DNA from 4 places in the Shewanella sp. DC2-4 genome. Region 1 is predicted to be linked to each of the others. Evidence: predicted binding sites of a transcription regulator. Region 1 holds the regulator's gene; each other region holds the start of a gene.
The links. The regulator sigma-54, encoded in region 1, starts transcription at its own class of promoters, with help from an activator protein. The targets are predictions, from matches to a motif close to GTTGGCACGNNNNTNGNNT.
Positions count from the first base shown of each region.

Region 2: a site for sigma-54 is predicted at 958-976, ahead of HQQ92_RS05675 (flagellar hook-length control protein FliK). Genes of this name have one in related genera too.
Region 3: a site for sigma-54 is predicted at 865-883, ahead of HQQ92_RS13105 (BON domain-containing protein). Genes of this name have one in related genera too.
Region 4: a site for sigma-54 is predicted at 1,246-1,264, ahead of flgB (flagellar basal body rod protein FlgB). Genes of this name have one in related genera too.

Region 1 is NZ_JABRVR010000002.1:3,665,737-3,667,932, forward strand. Features, by position in the region: gene lptB (LPS export ABC transporter ATP-binding protein) at 1-585, shown strand, start outside; gene HQQ92_RS16730 (RNA polymerase factor sigma-54) at 693-2,171, shown strand.
Region 2 is NZ_JABRVR010000002.1:1,115,131-1,117,326, forward strand. Features, by position in the region: gene fliI (flagellar protein export ATPase FliI) at 1-350, shown strand, start outside; gene fliJ (flagellar export protein FliJ) at 380-826, shown strand; gene HQQ92_RS05675 (flagellar hook-length control protein FliK) at 1,068-2,196, shown strand, end outside.
Region 3 is NZ_JABRVR010000002.1:2,812,580-2,814,775, forward strand. Features, by position in the region: gene HQQ92_RS13100 (hypothetical protein) at 187-642, shown strand; gene HQQ92_RS13105 (BON domain-containing protein) at 919-1,473, shown strand; gene HQQ92_RS13110 (DUF3224 domain-containing protein) at 1,742-2,146, opposite strand.
Region 4 is NZ_JABRVR010000002.1:1,089,021-1,091,216, reverse strand. Features, by position in the region: gene flgD (flagellar hook assembly protein FlgD) at 1-366, opposite strand, end outside; gene flgC (flagellar basal body rod protein FlgC) at 391-807, opposite strand; gene flgB (flagellar basal body rod protein FlgB) at 810-1,214, opposite strand; gene HQQ92_RS05540 (protein-glutamate O-methyltransferase CheR) at 1,358-2,196, opposite strand, start outside.

The DNA of each region.
Region 1 (2,196 bases):
ATGGTTGTCGGGCTAGTGAAGAGCGATAAGGGACATATCTTTATCGACGATGATGATTTAACCGCAGATCCTATGCATCTGCGTGCCCGCAAAGGCATAGGTTACTTACCGCAAGAAGCCAGTATCTTTCGTAAGCTAACTGTTCATGACAACATCATGGCCGTACTGCAAACTCGTAAAGAACTTAAAAACGAAGAACGAGAAGAAGAACTAGAACATCTGCTCGAAGAGTTTCATATCACCCACATCCGTGACAGCCAAGGCATGTCATTGTCGGGTGGCGAACGTCGTCGCGTCGAAATTGCGCGGGCTTTAGCCGCTAATCCTAAGTTCATTTTGCTCGATGAACCGTTTGCCGGCGTCGATCCTATTTCGGTTATCGACATCAAGAAGATTATCGAACAACTCAAAAGTCGCGGCCTTGGCGTACTGATCACAGACCATAATGTCCGCGAGACATTAGATGTATGTGAACATGCTTATATTGTGAGTCACGGAAACCTGATTGCCGAAGGAACTCCAGCAGAGATCTTAGACAATCAGCAAGTTAGGGCTGTGTACTTAGGTGAACAATTCAGGCTATAGTTAATCGAGCGAAGCCAATGGAGGCAATTTATACCGCCATTGGGCTTCACTCAAGATAATAATAAGCGACCTCATCCAACAATAATAACGTAGGGATCAGCGGTAACATGAAAGCGTCACTCCAGCTCAAACTGGGTCAACAGTTAACCATGACGCCACAACTACAACAGGCTATACGTCTGTTGCAACTGTCGTCATTAGAACTGCAGCAAGAGATCCAGCAAGCATTAGATTCTAATCCCCTTCTCGAGCTGGAAGAGGATCAATTCGACGCCACTAAAACCCCTGTAAACCAAACGCTATCCGATACGGATTTCAGTGAATCTAGCACTCTGCCACCAGAAAAAGACAGCTCCACCATAGATACGGCAGAGTCGCTAACCAAAGAATCCATGCCCGATGAGCTCCCCATGGACACCACATGGGATGAAGTGTTTACCGCCTCCCCAAACTCAGGCCCCGGCGGCAGTCGTGAAGACGATATGCCCTTCCAAGGCGAGACCAGTGAAGGTTTGTACGAACACTTAGAATGGCAAAAAAACCTCACGCCGTTTTCTGAAACCGATTTAGCCATTGCCACCGCCATTATTGATGCCATCGACGATCAGGGCTATCTCACCCAAAGCACTGAAGAAATTCTCGAAGCCATGGGCAATCCTGAAGTTGAGCTTGACGAAGTCGAAGCCGTACTCAAGCGTATTCAGCATTTTGATCCCATAGGCGTTGCCGCCCGCGATTTAAGTGAATGCCTGCTGATCCAACTGTCGCATTTCGCCGCTGATACTCCCAACCTAGAAAACGCCCGTATGCTGATCAAAGATCATTTAGATCTGATCGCCGCCCGTGATTTTAGGTTATTGATGCGTAAGACTAAATTAAAAGAAGATGAATTAAGGGATGGTATAGCACTTATCCAAACCCTCAATCCTCGCCCAGGTTTGTTGATCACGCCCAATAATGACGAATACGTTATCCCAGATGTGTCTGTGTCGAAGAAAAATGGCCGCTGGGTCGTTGAGCTTAATCCTGACTGCATGCCAAAAATCAATGTAAATCAACATTATGCTTCTATGGCACGCAGTACCAAAAACCAAGCCGATAGCCAATTTATTCGCGGCCATCTGCAAGAGGCTAAATGGTTTATTAAGAGCTTAGAAAGCCGTAACGATACTTTGCTTAAAGTTGCTAATTGCATAGTGCAATATCAGCAAGGTTTCTTTGAGTATGGTGAAGAAGCCATGAAGCCTATGGTGCTTAACGATATTGCCGAAGCGGTAGAAATGCATGAGTCCACCATCTCACGGGTCACAACTCAAAAATACATGCATACCCCTAAGGGACTTTTTGAACTAAAATACTTCTTCTCTAGCCACGTCGGTACTGACGATGGTGGTGAGTGCTCATCCACAGCAATCAGAGCCTTTATAAAGAAACTGGTGGCAGCGGAAAACCAGAAAAAACCATTAAGCGATAGTAAGATGGCACAACTTCTGGCAGAACAAGGGATCAACGTAGCCCGCAGAACCATTGCGAAGTACCGAGAGGCTATGCTTATTCCACCTTCTAATCAGCGTAAAAGTTTATAACCTACAGTGGATATCGGAGGACGTT
Region 2 (2,196 bases), 2.6 Mb from region 1:
CTTCGCGGGCGATCCTCGATGGCCACATAGTCTTGTCACGTTCGCTTGCGGATTCGGGGCACTATCCTGCGATTGATATTGAAGCTTCTATTAGCCGAGTCGCGCCTATGGTGATCTCCAATGAACATTTGGAAGCCATGCGCCGCGTGAAACAAACCTATTCCTTGTATCAGCAAAATCGAGATTTGATTTCTATTGGGGCCTATGCCCAAGGAAGCGATCCTCGCATTGATAATGCGATACGACTGCAGCCAGCAATGAATGCTTTTTTGCGCCAAACCATGCGTGATGCATTTAGCTTTGCCGATAGCCAAGTCATGCTTGGGCAACTTGCTGCACAGTGCAAATAATGGCGTCATCGAATTAATCGAGGTCTAGTATGGCTAACGCCGATCCCTTGTTGTTAGTGTTAAAGCTTGCCAATGATGCCGAAGAACAAGCGGCGTTATTGTTAAAATCTGCGCAGTTAGAGTGTCAAAAACGGTTGAATCAACTCAGTGCTCTGAATAACTATCGCTTAGAATACATGAAGCAAATGCAATCCCAGCAAGGTCAAGCCATCAGTGCTAGTCACTATCACCAGTTTCACCGTTTTATTCGTCAGATCGATGACGCTATTATCCAGCAAAATCACGTCGTAGCCGACGGTGAAAAGCAAAAAGAATATCGACAACAACATTGGTTGGAAAAGCAAAAAAAACGTAAGGCAGTAGAATTACTCTTAGCCAGTAAAGAGAAGAAGCGTCAAGTGGTTGAACAAAAAAGGGAGCAAAAAATGACCGATGAATTTGCTTCCCAGCAATTTTATCGCCGTCATCAACGTTAGTGAAATGATAGGCATCTTTACTGCTCGCTAGCCGGATAGGCTCTTTAGTTTTTTTGTATTGATGGCATAAGCATCAATTCGGCACCTCTCAGTGTTAATTCTTTTCGATATGCTGTCGTAAAATCTGATGTTTTGGCATCTTATTTGCTTTGATTTAGTCCATGACCCTGCAACCGCAGTGTTTAATTGACGTTTCTACCTAGCCATTTCTTTTTTTGCTGGGTGATGTTTGGGAGCACTTATGCAACAAATGACCAATATCCTGTTAAGTAAAACAGGCAACTCTGCGGCCAATTCCGCTAAGACATCTTCCCAAGAGTCTAATAATGAAGACTTTTCATCTACACTTGCGTCAGTCACCGCTAGCTCATTTTCTATTTCTGCGTCTAAAAAAACCATTGCTAACACTGATGATGCTGTGCAGGTTACCTCTGCTGATAAAGTAAAAGATGACGATATATCAACTGATGACGCCGACGTGAATCTCATTTTTGCCCAAATTAGCATGGCAAATGATATGAAGAAAACGGCATCAGATGGAGATAGTTTGCCGCTAGCATTTTTAAATGCTGAAGAAGATATAACTGGTGAAGAAAATATTGATACTTCATCAGCTTTATTAACCGGCTCAGCATTGGCATCTACTGTTTCTGCTGAGATTGAACTGGCATCAGATATAGATGCCGATGAAGCGGGTTTTTCTGCTGAATTACAAAAGTTAGTTTCTACTAGCCCAGATATGGCAGCAATTTCAATCGCAGATGACGTGAAACCATCTTCTTTGACTGATAAGTCACTCGTACATATTCTTCCCATAGACCCAAATATACTTGAAGCGTCAGCGGATAGTGATGCTGTGATTGATCCAAATTTGACCGATGACGCTTCAGAATTACCTTTAGAAGACACTGAGCTTGTCTCTGCCACTGAAGTCGGGGTGAGCATAGATGAGTCTTTAGTTGAGAATGATGTCACACTTAATGCTGTGATTAATCAAGCGGGCTTAGCGAACAGTGCAACGATAAAGTCGGCAACCAACACTGCGGCAAAAGCAACGACTAGCAGCTCGACAGTGAATAGTCCCAATACGGGTAATATCGCTACCTCGGGAAATACTTTCGACCTGAATACCTTAGGCTCTTCAATTTCATCTGAACCATTAGATACAACATCTGTAACAGAAAGTGATCTTGATGGGAGTCCCAATTCCGATTTGGCTGCTAACCTATTACTGAAAGATGCTAAATTGACGGTTGCAATGGATATTCCCAGAGACGAAAGTTTTATGGATGATAGTAATACTTTCTCAGAACTTAAGTCGACATCATCCATACAGACACTCTCGATGTCACAATTAAATCGCCAAGAAA
Region 3 (2,196 bases), 850 kb from region 1:
AACGGTAATAGTTGCCGATGTTCTAAGATGATATCTCGATGAACTGAGAATATCAGTCTAAAAATCAGCCTGTTAAAATATCATTAAAAACGAGAACAGAATATGCATGGTAGCTGAACGAAACAAAATCAGTTTACCCAAGCAGTTAAACAATCTATGTCGAACACTGGCATTAGGAGGCCCATAATGAAGTCTAATGTTGTGCAACATCAGACTGATATCCGCGCCGATATCATGTTGATCGATGAAATCATCAAGCTGAATCAGGAAGGACTCACATTTTACAACCAAGCGAGGAGGTATGTCGAAGACTATAATCTTAAGCGTGTTTTTTCCGCCAAAGCTAACATCCACCAACGAATGTTAACTCGGTTTGAACAGCTGAGACGTTTGGCTGACGAGCCAATTAATGGCCTAAGTCACACCGTGCCCGTCACTTATACTCAAGCAACAGAATTGTTGCAACAGTGCCAAATTTCGCAGGCTATGACCGCCCTTGTCGACATAGAACAGCAAGTGCTAATCCAAATAAAACAAGCAGTAAGGCAAGCGCATCAGCCACAACTTGCAAACCAACTTGCAGAAGGCGCCGCTTGGCTGCAAATGAGTTACGACGGTACGGGATCGCTCAATCACCATTAATTCCCTGTCGCTAAGTGAGCCATATTTAACCGACTCCCCTCCACTTTTATTACAGACATAATACCGCACTGATGAGTGCGGTTTTTTATGCTCGAATGATGGCTCAGCATGCCAGAAAAAATTACATTTTGTCGGTAAAAAAGACCGACCTAAAGGAAAATGCCAAGGTATAAAAACGCCAGATAAAACAATTTAAACATTAAAAATCATTACCTTAAAAACATTGGCACGATTGGCGCATTATCTAGCTTCGAGAAAACAACGGAGGATATGATTATGAAAACTACAACAGCATCAGTACTAGTGGCTTTACTTGTCGGTTCAATCAGTTTAAATGTGGCTGCCGCCCAAGATTGGAAAGGCGGAACCAAGGATGCGTGGATCGATGGTAAAGCAGAAACCACTTTACTGCTCAACACGAATCTCAATTCCTTCGACATCATTACAGATGTCAAAGATGGTAAAGTGACGTTAACAGGTAAAGTGGAAAGCAGTGTGGATAAAGCCCTCGCCACAGAGCTCATCAAGAGCTTAGATGGGGTGAAAGATGTCGATAACCAACTCACTGTGATGAATGAAAAAGAAGGCACCAGTGAAGTTGTTGCCACCTTAACTGACTCTAAAGTTGCCACAGTCATCAAAACGCGTTTACTGTTTTCAACTGACGTATCCGGCACCCAAATTAATGTGGATGTTGCCAATGGCATAGTGACATTGAAAGGTGAAGTTGCCAGCGATGCCGAACGTCAACTAGCACTGAAAATTGCCGAAAATACCGACGATGTGAAAAAGGTCGTTGATAAAATTAAAGTGGTTAAAAAAGTGTCTTAACTCTCGCGACAACGGCATTTTTTAAATTAAACGTATTTTAAGTAACAGCACGCCGATCTAGACTAAAGGTTCGATAGTGCTTTATGAAAAAAGAATCAAAAAAACCAGCCTCAGCTGGTTTTTTTTATGTCCATTTTCAGACTCAATCGAAAAGACTTACTCGCTTAAATTAAGAGGGGTGAATTAAGATGACTCGAATGATCATAAAGGAGAAGAGTTACAGAAAACTGAGCTAAAACACAGGCGTTATTCAAGCTTCAAAGCCAAACTAAGCTTCAAAGCCAAACTGGAATGCATAAAAATGTTGGCCATTCTCAATATTGATGGTCATAGTGCCAGTTAACCCCTGCAACTCCCCCGCCCCAGAATGGGGTATCACTTCTAAGATCAGACGATTTTGTCCATCGGTCATAATGCCAAAATGTTGTAATACAAAACTGCCCTGCTTACCGCACAAATTACCAACCACTTGTTCAATGGCCACATAGCCAGCAGAGCCCTTGACTGACGTCATAGCACTGAGCATTTCCCCCTTGCTGCGCCCCTCAAGCTCGCCATAAAAGGTTTTATCTAAGCCCATACGCCCTAGGGTCACACCACCAATGCCAGTAGCATAGGGGCTATCAGGAGTGAGCTTAACATCAAATTTCCCAGTGATTTTGCTAACTTGCATGACACTCTCCTTGTCGAAATCTTATGCTGATCGATTACCAGCTAACGCTT
Region 4 (2,196 bases), 2.6 Mb from region 1:
AAGTCCTGATGCCTGTAATGCTTGGCTTGATGTCATAACACCGTTTAAATTAACGATTTCCTTATTCAACTTAGTAATACCATCAACCGTCGAGAATGATGCCATCTGTGCAATCATTTGGTCGTTGTCGACGGGCTTAAAGGGATCTTGCATCGATAACTGTTGGCTTAATAACGAGAAAAAGTCATCTTGAGTTAACTGCTGGCTTTTGGCTTCCGGTACTATTGACTCTTTTGGCAAACGTATGCCGTCAAGAAACGGATTACCCGTTGAACTGGTTGATGAATTCGTCGTAACGGCATTTGGCTGACTCTTATTTTGAGCCGTCTGCGCCGACGCTTGGTTAATTTGATTAATGAGGCTCACAGCTTACCTCCTAAGTAACACATGTTATTTACCCATCCCAAGTGTTTGTTGCAGCATAGACTTAGCTGCTTCAGCGACTTGAACATTCATTTGATATGAGCGCGAAGCAGAAATCATATCTGCCATTTCTTCCATAACATTAACATTCGGTTTATAAATAAAGCCGTCCGCATCCGCCATAGGATGATCGGGCGAGTATTCTTTCAGTAGTGGTTTATCACTTTCTACAATGCCTTTTACTGCAACGCCTTGAGAAGCTTGTTGCTGACTTTGGGCTTTAGCCATTTCGGCTTCAAAAATGGGATGACGGGAACGATAGGTCTTATCTACACTACTCGAGACGGAATCCGCGTTGGCTATGTTGCTCGCGGTGGTGTTTAGCCTGACCGATTGAGCAGACATTCCCGAGCCAGCAACATCAAATATGCTAAATAAACTCATGATTAATCCCCTCTCAACGCTTTCTTCATGCCACTAAACTTACTATCTAAAAAACCTAGCGACATTTGATATTCAAGTGCATTTTGCATGAATGCCGATTGTTCCTGTTGGATATCAACAGTATTACCATCACCGGTATCGGGTTGATTTGGCACACGGAACTTAACAAATTGCCCAGTCAACTCCGCAAGCCCAAAATGCTTATCTGGCTCTTGCATTTCAAGACTATTTCGCTGCTGCTGTTGGCCTCGAGCGGCCTGCATTGCCGCAGAAAAATCAACATCGCGGGCTTTGTAATGTGGCGTATCTGCGTTAGCGATATTGCTTGAAATGACTTCAGCCCGCTGCGCTCTAATACCGAGAGTGTATTGATGCACACCCAGTGCATTATCAAAATTGATCGCCATAAAATTGCCTCCTCGTGTTCTCACGAAAATAAAGCAATTCATGTGCCAACATCAGGAAAATTTTGAGAATAACAACAAGGATGAGCAAGTGATGGGTAAAAAATTACCGACAATTGTCGGTAATTTTCTTTAGAGCGGCTGAGTTAAGTCTTTTTCTGGTAATAAATGCCAGGGTTACAACGAACCATATCAAACTCGTCCGTTAAACCAGCGATAGATTCTGATGCACCGAGAAATAAAATTCCTTTGGGATTGAGAGCGGCAGCGAATTGCCGCAAAATTTTTGCCTTTGCCTCTGGTGCAAAATAAATCAGCACATTGCGGCAAAAGATAATGTCGAACTTGCCAAGCAGACTATAACTCTCAAGCAAATTATGCGCTCTAAAGTTCACCAACCGCTTCACATTATCCTTTAACTTCATATTACCTGAAGGTAATGCATCAAAAAACTGACGCTTACGTTCTTCAGATAAACCACGCGCTAATGCCAAACTATCGTACTCGGCATTTTTGCAGCGTTCCAACATGGAAGGAGATAGATCCGTTGCTTGAATCGAAGCACTACCAGCCAAGGCACCAGGCTTCTTCTGTTGATACTCAAGAATAGTCATAGCCAATGAGTACGGCTCTTGGCCTGACGAGCAAGCCGCAGACCAAATTTTAAGTGGACGCCCCAGACGACTGTATTCAGGTAGTAGGACATTATTCAACAACTCAAATGGATAACGATCACGGAACCAAAGGGTTTCATTGGTCGTCATAGCATCGATCACTTCAGCTCTGAGCGCACGCTCAGTAGGCTTCATCGAATGCTTAACCACATCAGATAAGGATGGCAGGTTATATTTGCCCATCAAAGGAGCAAGACGACTGCGCACAAGATATTGCTTATTTTCACCCAGTACGATGCCGCTGTGTTGCTCTAAGAACAACCTAAATTGATTATATTCAGCCTCAGCGAGTGATTTATTTGGCACATTCA